DNA from 2 places in the Pseudarthrobacter sp. YAF2 genome. Region 2 is predicted to be linked to the other one. Evidence: riboswitches for the same ligand, from Rfam matches in the RefSeq annotation. Region 2 holds a riboswitch; the other holds the start of a gene.
What was found. Region 2 has a riboswitch for glycine ahead of AB4Y79_RS21030 (glycine dehydrogenase (aminomethyl-transferring)). Riboswitches for the same ligand answer to the same signal wherever they lie in the genome.
Positions count from the first base shown of each region.

Region 1 (7,377 bases), on a different contig from region 2:
AACTGGCGGGGAAGGTCAACGCCTGGATCGGCGACGCAGCGGGCTACCTGGTCAGGACCTATCGTTCGGACATCGCCGGCGTCATCACGGACACCGTGGCACGCTGGGATGCGGAGGAGACCTCGCAGAAGATCGAACTGCAAGTGGGCAAGGACCTGCAGTTCATCCGGATCAACGGGACGGTGGTGGGTTCCCTGGCAGGGCTGGCGATCTTCACGGTGGCGCAGCTGATCTTTGGGTAACGTTTTTCTGCGCTGCGCAAAGACGTACGACGGCGGCACGAGGCTGGGCGTGCGCGGCGCCTTGGCAGTAACCGACATTGCAGGACACGAGCAGGGTGCGTACGTCAGGAGTAGGCCGCAAGTCAGAATGTCGGTGCCTCGATGGATGATGTTTCCATGACGATCAGCGGCAGTAGTGGGGTGGCTTTGGAGGGTATCCATGCCTCTGTTGCTGCCCTTGATGTGCTGGATCGTGAGGACGCTTTACTGGCTGCGGGGGTTGGTGTTGGTGCCGGTGTTGACGTGCTGCAGCGGCGGTACGAGCTCCGGCTGGAACGGCTGGAGGTAACGTCCCGTTTGAAGGCACGGCTGGCCGCCGTAGAAGCCCGGGACGCGGTGGAGTGCGTTGGGTTGCAGCAGGCACTGCTTGCCCCGGACGCGCCGGTGCATGAGCGGACGTATGCCGAGATTTCTGCCGTAGAAGAGATCGCAGGGGTCCTGACCATCAGCTCTGGCGCTGCGGGCGCGTTCGTGGAGCAGTCCCGGCGGGTGTGCGCCCTGCCGCCGGTCCTGGCGGCTCTGTCTGCCGGGGACCTGTCTTGGCCGCACGCGAAAATTGTTGCTGACGAGACCGAAGGCCTTTCACCGGCCGGTGCCGGCGGGCTGGTGGCTCACTTCTTCGACCCCGACGCGCCGAACCCGGCCCGCGGCGCTGCGCCCGGTGAACTCGCGCCGTCCCGGTTCCGGGCCAAGGTCCGCGCCTGGCGGGAGCGCCACCATCCCGAGACATTGGCGAAGCGGCACGCGAAGGAGGTGGCGGACCGGCGGATGGACTACAGCCCGGACCGGGACGGCATGGCCTGGATCTCGCTCTGCCTTCCCGGCGACACCGCCTGCGCCATCTGGAACCGCACCACCGCCACCGCCCGCGGCCTCCAAGGCCCCACGGAAGAGCGGACGCTGTCCCAGCTCCGCGCCGACGTCGCAGCTTCGCTCCTCCTCGGTGCAGGAAACGCCACCACCGCTGACACCCGCAGTGCTCCGATTGAAGGAGCCGCCACGGAAATGGGCAAAGTCCCCACCCCGCGGGCCGATGTGCTGGTCATGGTGCCGGTGTTCTCCCTGCTCGGCATCACTGACGAACCCGCAGAACTGGACGGCCACGGCCCCATCCCAGCATCCATGGCACGCAAACTCGTCGCGGACGGGGCGGAGTCGTTCTTCCGGGTCCTGGTCGACCCCCGCGACGGGGCCCCCTTGGAGATCGGCCGCACCCGCTACCGGCTCCCCGAAACCATCAAACAGTGGATCCGGATGCGAGACGGAAAATGCACCTTCCCCGGCTGCAACAACCGCACCCCGGACAACGACACCGACCACCTCACCGCTTGGGAACACGGCGGTAGAACAGACGTCCGGAACCTGGGACAACTCTGCCCCAAACATCACCGGCTCAAACACGCCCGGCCATGGATCCCCGACCCCGCGACGGATAACCGCTCTCCGGGCTGGACCTCACCAACAGGCCGCCACTACAACCCCGAACACCCAGACCCCGAACCAACCCACTGGCCGGCGGGACTTTTCCCGATGCCCGCTGTAACCCAAGGTGTAGATCCCAGCCCGGAAGACCTCCCGCAGTGGGAACCGGACGACGACAAACTCATAGACCTCCACGACCTCTCACCCGAGGACCCGGTGTGGGCGGAGTTCTTCACCAAACCGTTCGCACTGTCCGGTTGACTCGGCCTGCCGTCCCGCGACAGGTCCCTACGCGAAGGACTCCAGTCCTACGCCTGCGGCCTCAAGTCCTGCCCTGATCCGGGCCGCCATTTCTACCGCGGCAGGGCTCCCGCCCTGAAGGCGCAGCGAATCCGGGCGGATCGAAACCACGGTTCCGTCCACGGCCACCACATCGCCTTGAGTTGCCAGGCGGACGGCGCGTTCGACGACCGCATCGACGTCGTGCAGGACCGCGTTCTCCTCCGAGAGTGGCACCAGGCTGCCGTCGCCGAGGTAGGCGCGGTCAGCGAAGGCCTCCGTAAACACCGGGTGACCGGCTTCCTTGGCCTGCTTCAACAGCTCCGAGCCAGAGAAGCCCAGGAAGGGAAGGCCGGGATCGTAGGCGTTGACTGCCGCGACCACCGCGGAGGCCTGCTCGGCGTCGTGGATCAATGCCTCATACAGGGCTCCGTGCGGCTTTACGTAGTCCACTGAGGCACCCACGGCGTGGGCCACGCCGTCGAGCGCGCCCAGCTGGTACAGCACGTCACCGAAGAGCTCGTCAAAGCTCATGTCCAGCGAGCGGCGGCCATAGCCGGCCAAATCGCGGTAGCCAAGGTGCGCCCCAACGGTGACGTCCAGGTCGTAGGCCGCCCGGCAGCTGTCAAGCATGGTGATGGGGTCACCGGCGTGGAGGCCGCAGGCCACGTTGGCGCTGGTGGCCAACTGGAACATCGCCGGATCGCCACCCGCGGTCCAGGAGCCGAATGATTGACCTACGTCAGCGTTGAGATCCAAGTGTGTTGCCTTCCAGCGTCAGGTTGTCCGGCGCGGCAGCGGCGGTCAGCTCGCCGGGAATGGTATCCGGCATCGGCCCAAACGCTTCGCGCGCGTTCTTGGCCACAGCGCGGCCCATCATGAGGTTACCGGCTCCGCCCACAACAGCCCCTATCCCGAATGGCAGGGCCCGGCCGAACAAGGCAGTGCCCTGGCGCTTCAGGAGGTTCTTCAGGAAGGCCGCCTGGACCCGCTTCCGGACGCTCCCGAAGCCCGGCACCACCATCGATCTGGAGAGGACGCTCCCCCAGGCGTTGCCGGCGCTGTTGCCGGCTGCCTGGCCGGTGAGCGTGCCCAGCAGGGCGGTACCCTCCTCACCGAGCATGATGGCCATGACCATGGTGCCGGCTTTTTCCGGATTGGTGAGGCGGATGCCGTGGAGCTCAGCCAGCGACGTTGCGTAAAGAGCTGTGGCCTCGAGGAAACCGACGGTGGCGGCCGCGGACAGTCCCAGCGAGGCGACAGTTCCAACACCAGGGACGACGGCGGTGGCACCCACCAGGGCGCCCCCGCCGGCCACGGCCCGAAGGTAGTCACGCTCTGCGATGTGCGCCAACTGGGCGGCGGTGGCCCGGGGATGCTTCTTCTGGAGCCTGCGGATATAGCCGACCACCAGGGGCCGCTGGATCTGCACTGCCTTCAGCAGCATGTTGTGGATACCGGGCTTGGGCTTGCCGTCGGCGTCGAACATTGCGCTGTGGGCGGTTTCCTGTGCGATGCGTACTGCGGGATTGCTGCGCCGGGCCATGGTCACCTTCATTCAAATCGACCTGCAGCGGTTGGGCTGCCGTGCTTTTCCATCCTATGCGGATGAACACTAAGCATGCTGAACTTTCGGGTCTGCGGCTCCCCGGCCGGTCGGCTGCGGCGGCAGGATGCAGCACCTGGACCTCACCGCCGCCGCTGCAACCCGCCGTCGGCCGTTATTTCCTGGCCTGCTGGACCTCGTGCTCTGCCGCCCCGGCGTCCTGGCCACCACTGCGCCCGGCCGCAGCGTTATCCGCGCGCAGCTCTGCCCGGAAGACCTCGAAGCGGGCAAGATGGGCGGGCCGGCGGCGCAGGATGGCCCATGCCACGCCAAGGACGACGAACCAGATGGGCGTTACCAGCAGTGCAACCAGCGTGTCGGGCTGGGTGGTCAGGGCCCACAGGACGAAAGCGAAGAACGCGTACACCACCCATACGGCGGGGATGCCACCGGGCATCTTGAACTTCGACGCCGCATGCAGGTGCGGCCGGCGGCGCCGGAAGGAGATGTAGCTGGCGAGGATGATCGACCAGACGAAGACGAAGCAGACGGCTGACACGGTGGTCACCATTTCAAAGGCCTTGCCAACGTCCTGGCCGGCATACATCAGTACGACGCCGGACAGCAGCAGGACGCAGGACAGGAACAGTGCGTTGCTGGGCACCTTCCTCGTGGAGAGGCGGCCGAACATGCCGGGGGCGTCGCCTTCCTGGGCCAGTCCGAAGACCATGCGGGAGGTGGAGTAGATGCCGGAGTTCGCGGAAGACATGGCCGAGGTGAGGACCACCAGGTTGACCACCGTGGCTGCGGCACCAAGGCCGGCCAGGGAGAACATGCCGATGAAGGGGCTGTGGCCTGCGGCGAACTGGGTCCACGGAGTGACGGCCATCAGGATGACCAGCGCGCCGACATAGAAGAGCAGCACGCGGACGGGGATGGCGTTAATGGCCCTGGGCAGCGTGCGTTCGGGGTTCTTGGCCTCGGCCGCGGTGGTGCCCACCAGTTCGATGCCCACGAAGGCGAACACGGCGATCTGGAATCCGGCCACGAAGCCCATGAACTCGTTGGGGAAGAACCCGCCGTGGCTCCACAGGTTGGTGAAGCTTGCAGTGCCCGCGTCGCTTTGGAAACCGGTGAAGATCATGAAGAGACCCACGATAATCAGGGCAGCGATGGCGACGATCTTGATGAGGGCGAACCAGAACTCGGTCTCACCGAAAGCCTTGACGGTGGCGAGGTTCAGCAGGAGCAGGATGGCAACGGTGGCCAGGCCCGGGATCCAGAGCGGCAGCGCCGGCCAGAGTTCCTTTGAGTAGCCGGCAATGGCGATGACGTCCGCGATTCCGGTGATCACCCAGCAGAACCAGTACGTCCAGCCGGTAAAGAAGCCTGCCCACGGTCCGAGGAGGTCAGCCGCGAAGTCACTGAAGGACTTGTAGTTCAGGTTGCTCAGCAGCAGTTCGCCCATGGACCGCATCACGAAGAAGAGCATGAAGCCGATGATCATGTACACGAAGATCACGGATGGTCCGGCCGCGGAGATGGTCTTGCCGGATCCCATGAACAGGCCGGTGCCGATCGCTCCGCCGATCGCGATGAGCTGGATGTGCCGGTTGGTGAGCTGCCGCTCCAGGTGGGGAGGCTCGCTGCGGGCTGCCGCAGTGCCGCCTTGGTTGCGGGCTGGTTCGCCGTTGGACGTGGGGGGATGAATCGCCATGAGGAACTCCATCGATAAAGCGGCCTTTTCGGGGCCGCAAAAGATTTGGTTCCTCCCCGCTCTGTAGTAAACCTGAGAGTTTCCGCAGCCCAGGGCCGCTTGCACCGTCGGTGAGCCAGGGACATGCCTGGCTGCTTTCCAGAGTTGCCTGTCCGCGGCGGTACGTGGGCCTGAGAGTTTCCTGGGGAGGATTTGCTCCTACGGCGCCTGTTGAATGTACCGGGCAGGGCTCTCCCGCCGCAGGTCGAAGGCATGTTCAGTTGGACGCCGCAGCCCTGGGGGCCGCGGCGGGTCATGCGATGGGATGGGCGCCGGCTGGTGTGCCGCTCCGGATACGTTGAGCCGGCCACCGGCGGCGCCAGTCCCGGGGTTCAGTGTGGTGTCCGTCACGATCGAAAGTCAAACTTGTCCCGACGCACGCGGGACGGAAGGGTGCCACGTTCCGGGTCCGCTCCCTGCGGCAGTCGCCCGATTTGCCACCGGCGGCTAATCCCGATACCTTGTGAGCCGAATCACCCACATTTGAATAAGCCTTTCGAGCTGTGACGGGAGAGTCCTCCCGGCGAAACACCGGGCAGGCGCCGTAGGAGCAAATCCTCCCCAGGAATCTCTCAGGCCCCCGTACCGTCATGGCGAGGCGACTCTGGAAAGCAACCAGGCTTGTGCTTGGTTCACCGACGGTGCAAGCGGTCCCCTGCCAAGAGCAGGCAACGCGGAATCTCTCAGGTCCAATACAGAGCGGGGAGGAACCCATCCCATGCCGTGCCATCCTTGGCCGGCCAGAACTGGAGTTCCTCATGACGATTCAATCGCATCCAACATCGTTTGTTGACCGCCATATCGGCGCACGCCGCCAGTCCGACGTCGACACCATGCTCAAAGCCGTGGGCTACGACAGCGTGGATGGCCTCGTTGACATCGCCGTTCCCGCGTCCATCCGCCAGGAAACTGCGCTCAAGCTGAGCGAAGCCCTTAGCGAGGTGGAGGTCCTTGCCGAGCTGCGCCGGATCGCCGGCAGGAACAAGACCGCAGTCCAGATGATCGGCCAGGGCTACTACGACACCGTGACCCCGCCGGTGATCCGCCGCAACATCCTGGAATCGCCGGCTTGGTACACCGCCTACACCCCGTACCAGCCGGAAATCTCGCAGGGCCGGCTCGAGGCACTGCTGAACTTCCAGACCATGGTGCAGGACCTTACGGCCCTCCCCGTGGCCAACGCCTCGCTGCTGGATGAGGCCACCGCCGTGGCCGAGGCCGTGCTGCTGATGCGCCGGGCCAACAAAAACAAGACGGCCAAAGACGGCAAGACCGTATTGGACGCCGACCTCCTCCCGCAGACCATCGCCATCGTCCTGGGCCGCGCCGAGGCCCTGGGCTTCGAGGTGGAAATCGCCGACCTCACGGGCGGCCTGCCCGACGGCGACATTAACGGCGTGGTCCTGCAGCAGCCCGGCGTCTCCGGCCGCGTCTGGGACCAATCCGCGGTCATCGCCGACGCCAAGGACCGCGGCGCCCTGGTCACGGTCGCAGCCGACCTGCTGGCCCTCACCCTCATCACCCCGCCGGGCGAGCAGGGCGCGGACATCGCCGTCGGCTCCACCCAGCGTCTTGGCGTGCCGTTGTTCTTTGGGGGGCCGCACGCCGCCTACATGGCCGTTCGCGACGGCATGGAACGCACGCTCCCCGGCCGCATCGTGGGCGTGTCCAAGGACAACGCCGGCGCGCCCGCCTACCGCCTGGCCCTGCAGACCCGCGAGCAGCACATCCGCCGCGAGAAGGCCACCTCCAACATCTGCACCGCGCAGGCACTGCTGGCCATCGTCTCCTCCTTCTACGCCGTCTACCACGGCCCCGACGGCCTGAAGGCGATCGCCGAAACCGTCCACAACAACGCAAGGGTCCTGGCTACCGCCCTCACGGCCATGGGCCGCGAACTGGTGTCCGACACCTTCTTCGACACCATCACCGTCCGCGTCCCCGGCAAAGCTGCCAAGGTGATCACGGCCGCCGAAGCACGCGGCATCAACCTGCGTTTCATCGACGCGGACACGGTGGGCGTCTCCGTTGATGAGACGACGACGGCGGCAACACTGTCGGCCGTCGCGGTCGCCTTTGGCGCCGGTCCGGTT
Region 1 covers NZ_JBFRDA010000015.1:333-7,709, reverse strand. Annotated here, with positions in the region: gene AB4Y79_RS15895 (DUF445 domain-containing protein) at 1-242, shown strand, start outside; gene AB4Y79_RS15890 (HNH endonuclease signature motif containing protein) at 399-1,964, shown strand; gene AB4Y79_RS15885 (LamB/YcsF family protein) at 1,992-2,741, opposite strand; gene AB4Y79_RS15880 (hypothetical protein) at 2,725-3,528, opposite strand; gene cycA (D-serine/D-alanine/glycine transporter) at 3,704-5,245, opposite strand; glycine riboswitch at 5,297-5,393, opposite strand; glycine riboswitch at 5,394-5,492, opposite strand; glycine riboswitch at 5,782-5,882, shown strand; partial or broken gene AB4Y79_RS15870 (glycine dehydrogenase (aminomethyl-transferring)) at 6,043-7,377, shown strand, end outside.
Region 1: another riboswitch for glycine. It lies ahead of cycA (D-serine/D-alanine/glycine transporter); the one in region 2 lies ahead of AB4Y79_RS21030 (glycine dehydrogenase (aminomethyl-transferring)).

Region 2 (7,377 bases):
GGATCATGGTCCGGTCCAGAGCCAGGTCCCGGTCCGAGAGCTTGCGGATGTAGCGCAGCAGTTGGGTCTCGGAGCGGTGGGTGTTGAACACCGGATGCTGCAGGTAGTCGGAGGAACGCTCGACTGCGGTCTCCAGCGCAAAGCCAGCGTGATCGGCAATCGTGCCACCGAAGATCCCGGCAACCTCGGCGACGATGGCCGGCGTCGTGGTTTCGTCCAGGGAGATGCCCACCGTGTCGGCGTCGATGAGGCGCAGGTTGATGCTGCGTGCCTCGGCGTCGGCCATGATGGCGGCCGCGCGTCCGGGGACCCGCACAGTCAGGGTGTCGAAGAAGCTCTGGTGCAGGACCTTGACTCCCGCAGCAGCAAGCGAGGCAGCCAGGCTGCGGGCGTGGCCGTGGGCCGTTTCGGCGATCGCCTTCAGGCCGTCCGGGCCGTGGTAGACGGCGTACATGGAGGCGACGATGGCCAGCAGCGCCTGCGCGGTGCAGATGTTGGACGTCGCTTTTTCGCGGCGGATGTGCTGCTCACGGGTCTGCAGCGCCAGGCGGTAGGCGGGAACACCGGCGTCATCCTTGGACACGCCCACCAGACGGCCGGGCAGCGACCGCTCCAGGCCCTTGCGGACAGCCATATACGCGGCATGCGGGCCGCCGAAGAACAACGGCACGCCAAAACGCTGGGCGGAACCGACCGCAATGTCCGCGCCCTGCTCGCCCGGAGGCGTGATCAGGGTCAGCGCCAGCAGATCCGCGGCAACGGTGACCAGAGCGCCGCGCTCCTTGGCGGCTGCGATGACGCCGGACTGGTCCCAGACCCGGCCCGAAACGCCGGGCTGCTGCAGCACGATGCCGTTAATGTCGCCCTCGGGCAGGCCTTGGGACAGGTCCGCAACCTCGACCTCGAAGCCGAGCGCCTCGGCCCGGCCCTGGACGATGGCAATGGTCTGCGGCAGCACGTCGATGTCCAGGACGGTCTTGCCGTCGGCGGCGGGCTTGGCCTTGTTGGACCGGCGCATCAGCAGCACGGCTTCCGCCACGGCGGTGGCTTCATCCAGCAGCGAGGCGTTGGCGATGGGCAGTCCCACCAGGTCCTGGACCATGGTCTGGAAATTCAGCAGTGCCTCGAGCCGGCCCTGCGAGATCTCAGGCTGGTACGGGGTGTAGGCGGTGTACCAAGCCGGCGATTCCAGGATGTTCCGGCGGATCACCGGCGGCGTGACGGTGTCGTAGTAGCCCTGTCCGATCAGTTGCACGGCCGTTTTGTTCTTTGCGGCCAGCTTCCGGAGTTCGGTGAGGACTTCCACTTCGCTGAGGGCGTCCTGCAGGCGAAGGGCGGTTTCCTGGCGGATGACTTTAGGAACGGCGGTGTCAACCAGGGAGTCGACAGTGTCGTAGCCAACGGCTTTGAGCATGGTGTCGACGTCGGCCTGGCGGCGCGCGCCAATATGGCGGTCTACGAAGGTGGTGGAGGCTGGGCTAACCGGCACGAAGGAACTCCATTTACTCAGGCGGCGCAGGGTACGCCACAGCTAGTCGGGTTCCTCCCCGCTCTGTATTGGACCTGAGAGTTTCCGCGGTTCCTGCCTGGCAGGACCCGCTTGCACCGTCGGTGAGCACAGCAGCTCCGCGCCCCAATCGGGACAGGAGAACCGCCTGCTGCTTTCCAGAGGTGCCTCGCCGCGGCGGTACGGGGGCCTGCGAGATTCCTGGGGAGGATTTGCTCCTACGGCGCCTGCCTGTACACCGGCAGAACTCTCCCGCCGCAGATCAAAGGCTATTCACTTGTTGGACCAGTCATGTACTGGATCATTCGGGCCGGTGACAGCCCTCACAACATTCCATTGTCCTATGCCGCAACCCTTCCCGGCAAATGGCGAAGGCTACCTGCGGAGCCGCTCCAGAGCTGCCAGGAGTTCCGCCACGTCAGCGTCCGCTCCCCCTTGCGGCGCCGGGCCGACGGACAGCATGGCATTGAAATACAGCCCGTCCCCCATGTAGAGGACCGCCTTAGCCAGCCCCGGCCCCACATCGGCCGCGATCTCATCCAGCCACCGCTGCTGGATAGCTGCGAAACGCCGCCGCGTTTCCTGGTGCGCCACCTCCGCAAGCCTGGTGGCGGCGACGATGGCCCGGTCCAGCGGAGTGTCCGCCCACACGGAGGACCGAATGAAGTAGGCAGCCGCCCCCTCGCCGGCCGCGGCCATGGCATCGGCGTCCTCCTTGGCCAGCCCGTCCAACCGGTCCAGCAGCACCTCAATGAGCGCTTCCTTGTTGGGGAAGTGGTAGAGCAGGCCACCCTTGGATACGCCGGCCTTCTTGGCGACTGCATCAAGCGTGGCCGCCCGCTCCCCCACGTCGATCAGCAGGGTTTCGAAGGCGTCAAGGACCGCATCACGGGCTACTGGCTGTCGAGGCATGCTTCCCATCATGCCCCGCGGCGGCGGAGAAACGGGAAATCGCCGCATTTCAAACTATACCGTCTGGACGGTATAGTTATTCCATGACGACTTCCCCCTCAACCCTGGCGCCCGCACCCGCCAGCGGGCCAGCCACACGCTCCCCGCGGCGCGACTGGCTCGCGCTGGGGCTCCTCATGTTCCCAGTGCTGCTCGTCGCCGTGGACAACACCGCCCTGACGTTCGCCTTGCCGGCCATCACCCGCGCCCTGGAACCCTCCGGCGTACACCTGCTGTGGATTATTGACGCCTATCCGCTGGTATTGGCCGGACTCCTGGTGTCGATGGGAAGCCTTGGCGACAGGATCGGGCGGCGCCGGCTGCTGATCATCGGCAGCATGGGCTTTGCCGGCCTGTCCGCCGCGACGGCTTTTGCGCCCACCGCGGAGTGGCTGATCGCCGGACGGGCAGCACTGGGTTTCTTCGGGGCGATGCTGATGCCATCCACGTTGTCGCTGATCCGCAACATCTTCCCGGAGCCCAACCGCCGGCGGATGGCCATCGCCATCTGGGCGGCAGGTTTTTCGGGTGGAGCCGCTCTGGGGCCGATCTTCGGGGGCTGGCTGGTGGAGCACTTCTGGTGGGGCGCCATTTTCCTGGTGGCGGTGCCGCTCATGCTTCCCCTGCTGGCGCTCGGGCGGATCTTGATCCCGGAATCCAAGGACCCGTCGCCGGGGAGAGTGGATGTCCCGAGCATCCTTTTGTCCATGCTGGTGATGGTTCCCACGGTCTACGGCATCAAGGACATTGCCACCGAGGGGCCAGGCCCGGCCGGCCTCGGCAGCATGGCTTTCGGCCTGGCGATGGGCGTAGTGTTCGTGCGGCGCCAGCACCGCCTGGAACACCCCCTGCTGGATATGTCGCTGTTCCGGAACCGGGTGTTCAGCATGGCCATCAGTGCCAACATCCTGGCCCTGTTTTCCTTCAATGGTTTCATCCTGTTCCTTGCCCAGCATCTCCAGCTCCTTGAGGGCCTGACCCCGTCCGCCGCGGGCGTGGCAATGATTCCGGCACTCGCGGCCACAGTGGTTGCCGGCTTGGTGGTGGTGCCGCTGGTCCGCAAAGTGCGGCCGGGGTATGTGGTGGGTGCCGGCCTGGCTTTCAGCGCTACGGGCTACAGCCTGGTGACGTTCGGCAACCACGACGGCGGCCCCGCACTGCTGCTGGCGGCGCTGCTGATCCTGGCGCTGGGCGTGGGGACGGCGGAAACCATTTCGAACGACCTCATCCTGGGATCCGCTCCGCCGGAAAAATCCGGTGCCGCTGCCGCCATTTCCGAAACAGGCTACGAGGTGGGCTCATTGCTGGGTACGGCCGTCTTGGGATCCATCCTGACTGCCTCCTACCAGCACAACCTGCACCTCCCGGCCGGATTGGACGCCATGCTCCCGGGGACTTCGCTGCACAATGCCGGGGAAACGCTGGCCGGCGCCATGGAAGCGGCCGCCGTCCTGCCCGGCCCGCTGGCCGACGCCGTCCGGGATGCCGCCGCCGCTGCGTTCGATTCCGGCGTGCACATCACGGCGGCGATTGGGCTGGTGCTGATGGCGACGGCGGCAGTCCTGGCCGCCGTCGTCCTCCGCAAGGTGCCGAAGGCCGCCTGACCCAACGAAGGCAAAAAAATTGCCCGGTACCGGATCAGTTCCGGTACCGGGCGCCCACACGTCCAACTGCGGGACGCGTGGCTTACTTGGAGTCCGCGGCAGTGACGCTGGCCGTGGGCTTCATGTTTTCGGCCTGCACCATCCAGGCGAACTGCTCCAGCCGGGCGATGAACTCGTGCAGGAGATCCGCGGAGGTGGGGTCTTCCTCATCCACCTCGTCATGGACTTTCCGCATGGTGCCCACGGCAGCTTCGAGGGCGGCCACGATCCGGTCAATAGCGTCCTTGGTGCTGATCAGCCCCTCGGGGAACTGGGCCAGACTGGTGGATTCGGCAACGGTGGCGCTGCGGCCATCCGGCAGGGCGTGCAGGGCGCGCATGCGTTCGGCCGTGTCGTCGGCGAACTGACGGGCCGCGTCGACGATTTCGTCGAGCTGCAGGTGGAGGTCGCGGAAATTGGTTCCCACAATGTTCCAGTGCGCCTGCTTGCCCTGGATGTGCAGTTCGATCAGGTCCGCCAGGACAGCCTGCAGGTTGTTGGTCAGGGTCGGTGAAGCTTTCATGCATCCTCCTCGATTGGTCCAGTAAGGCCGACGCTACCAGCGACGGACGGCCCTGCGGTGGGCAATCCGGAAATTTCTCAGTGAGCTTACTAATTATGGAGATCAGTCATAAACGAACGTGATTCATATTGCGTCTTGCATCACAGGGCCGGCACCCTCATACTAAATGAACGCCATTCATATAGTGACCTCCGTCTCACGGCCTTCCAGAAAGTGGTGCCATGACAGAGACAATCCGCACCAGTACCTCAAAATCCGGTCCCCATGCCCATGCGCCGTCCGCGGACGGCATCAGCGCCAAGGGACTCAAGGGCGGCCAGCTCGGGCTCCTCGCCGTCGTCGTCCTGGGCATTTCAACCATCGCCCCCGCTTACACGCTTACCAGCGCGCTTGGACCCACCGTCAACGAAGCCGGGCTCCAGCTGCCAGTCATCTTCCTGATCGGTTTCATCCCCATGATCCTGGTCTCGCTCGCCTACCGGGAACTCAACGCCGATTCCCCGGACAGCGGCACCACCTTTACCTGGGTCACCAAAGCGTTCGGCCCCTGGATCGGCTGGATGGGCGGTTGGGGCCTGCTGGCCGCCAACATCGTCGTGCTGTCCAACCTGGCCGGCGTCGCCGTCGATTTCTTCTATCTCTTCCTGTCCCAGGTCGCAGGCTCCCCCGAGCTGGCAGGCCTCGCGGACAACAAGGCGCTGAACGTCATTACCTGCTTCGTGTTCGTGGCGCTGGCAGTCTGGGTGAGCTACCGCGGCCTGCACACCACCAAAGTGGTGCAATACAGCCTGGTGGGATTCCAGCTGTTGGTCCTGGGCCTGTTCGTTGCCATGGCCTTCGCCAACTGGTCCACGTCCGAAACGGCAATCCCGTTCAGCTGGGACTGGTTCGACGTCACCAAGATCGAGACGTTCGGCCAGATTGCCGCCGGCATCTCGCTGTCAATCTTCGTGTACTGGGGCTGGGATGTGTGCCTCACGGTCAACGAGGAAACAGCGAACGGCCAGAAGACTGCCGGACTGGCCGGCACCCTCACCGCCGTGATCGTCCTGGCCATCTACCTCCTGGTCAGCATCGCCACCATGATGTTCGCCGGCGTCGGGGATACCGGCAACGGCCTGAACAACGCGGACAACCAAGAGAACATCTTCACGGCCCTGGCCTCCCCCATCATGGGCCCCTTCGCCATCCTGATGTCCCTCGCCGTGCTGTCCAGCTCCGCGGCTTCACTGCAGTCCACGTTCATGTCGCCGTCCCGGAGCCTGCTGGCCATGGCGCACTACGGCGCCCTGCCGGAACCGTTCAGCCGGATCAGCAGGAAGTTCGCGACGCCGGGCTACGCCACCATTGCCGCCGGAATCCTGTCCGCCGGGTTCTACGCGGTGATGCATGTGGTCAGCGAAAACGTCCTGAATGACACCATCCTGGCCCTGGGCCTGATGATCTGCTTCTACTACGGCCTTACGGCGCTGGCCTGCACCTGGTACTTCCGCCACAGCCTGTTCAACAGCATGCGCCACTTCGTGCTGCGGTTGGTCTGCCCTGTAGTGGGCGGGGTGGGATTGTTCGTGGTGTTCGTCCAGACCGCCGTGGACAGCCTGGCGCCGGAGTTCGGCAGTGGTTCGGAGGTCTTCGGTGTGGGCCTGGTGTTCATCCTGGGCATCGGCATACTGGCCCTGGGCGCCGTCGTCATGCTGGTGGTGTCCCGCACGCACCCGGGCTTCTTCCGCGGCGAAACGCTCAAGAAGGACACGCCCGCCCTGGTGGTCCCGGAATAGGTCAGTAAGTACGAAAGGTGCCGTGCCCCGCCCGGGGCACGGCACCTTTTTCGTTGTCACCAGTAGTGCGCCACGTCCACCACCAAGCGGGAGCCGGAGCCCGGCCCATCCAAGGTGAGTACACGGAACGGCAGGCGCGCCCGCACGCCCAGTCCCAGGCTTGTGTAGCCCTCGAAGCTTCCCGCGGAAACCACGTGGCGGAAAGTCTGGTACCCGGAAACGTTGCTCAGTTCAGTGGTGTTTCCGGGGGTGTAGGTGGGGTTCCCGTTTTGGTCGTAGGAGGGGGCCTTGATGCTGATGTGCAGGCGTGCACCGCCCCTGACGGGAATGACGGACCCCGAGCCCTCCTGCTCGATCCGGGGTACGTACTGCACTGTGTAGGAGACGGCGGGCCCGTTGAGGTCCACAACCAGCCGGTCGAAGCAGTAGTGCTGGCCCGTCCTGACGTTCGTGACGGATGCCGTACCGGTATCCTGGCCGGATTTCGCCAGCGAGCCCCAGGTGAGGCCGCAGTATGGGGCGGCGGACGCCGGGCCCGAGGACACGAATCCCACCCCCACGGCCAGCAGGATGGCCGAGAGCCAAACAGAGAATTTTTTCATTGCCGCGCCAGCCAGGAATAAAGCCATTGGATGCTTCCAGCGTAGGAGCGTTGGAAGCCGGAAACGAGGGAGCATTTTGGTAACGACGGCGGCGTGAGACAACGCGGCGCCGGCCACCCCACAGGGGCAACCGGCGCCGGAAAGAACGGGTAGGGGTCAGCCCTCGCAGTCGCGGCAGTACTTCAGGCCGTCCTTTTCGCGGGCCACCTGCGACCGGTGGCGGACCAGGAAGCAGGACGAACAGGTGAATTCGTCGGACTGCTCGGGAACCACAATGACGGTGAGTTCCTCGTTGGACAGGTCGGCGCCGGGGAGGTCGATGCCTTCAGCGGTGTCGTTCTCGTCGACATCGATGACTGCGGTCTGCGCGTTG
Region 2 covers NZ_JBFRDA010000029.1:25,705-33,081, reverse strand. Annotated here, with positions in the region: partial or broken gene AB4Y79_RS21030 (glycine dehydrogenase (aminomethyl-transferring)) at 1-1,489, opposite strand, end outside; glycine riboswitch at 1,676-1,772, opposite strand; gene AB4Y79_RS21025 (TetR/AcrR family transcriptional regulator) at 1,883-2,419, opposite strand; gene AB4Y79_RS21020 (MFS transporter) at 2,503-4,062, shown strand; gene AB4Y79_RS21015 (Dps family protein) at 4,145-4,624, opposite strand; gene AB4Y79_RS21010 (APC family permease) at 4,846-6,402, shown strand; gene AB4Y79_RS21005 (AMIN-like domain-containing (lipo)protein) at 6,459-7,004, opposite strand; gene AB4Y79_RS21000 (DUF4193 domain-containing protein) at 7,161-7,377, opposite strand, start outside.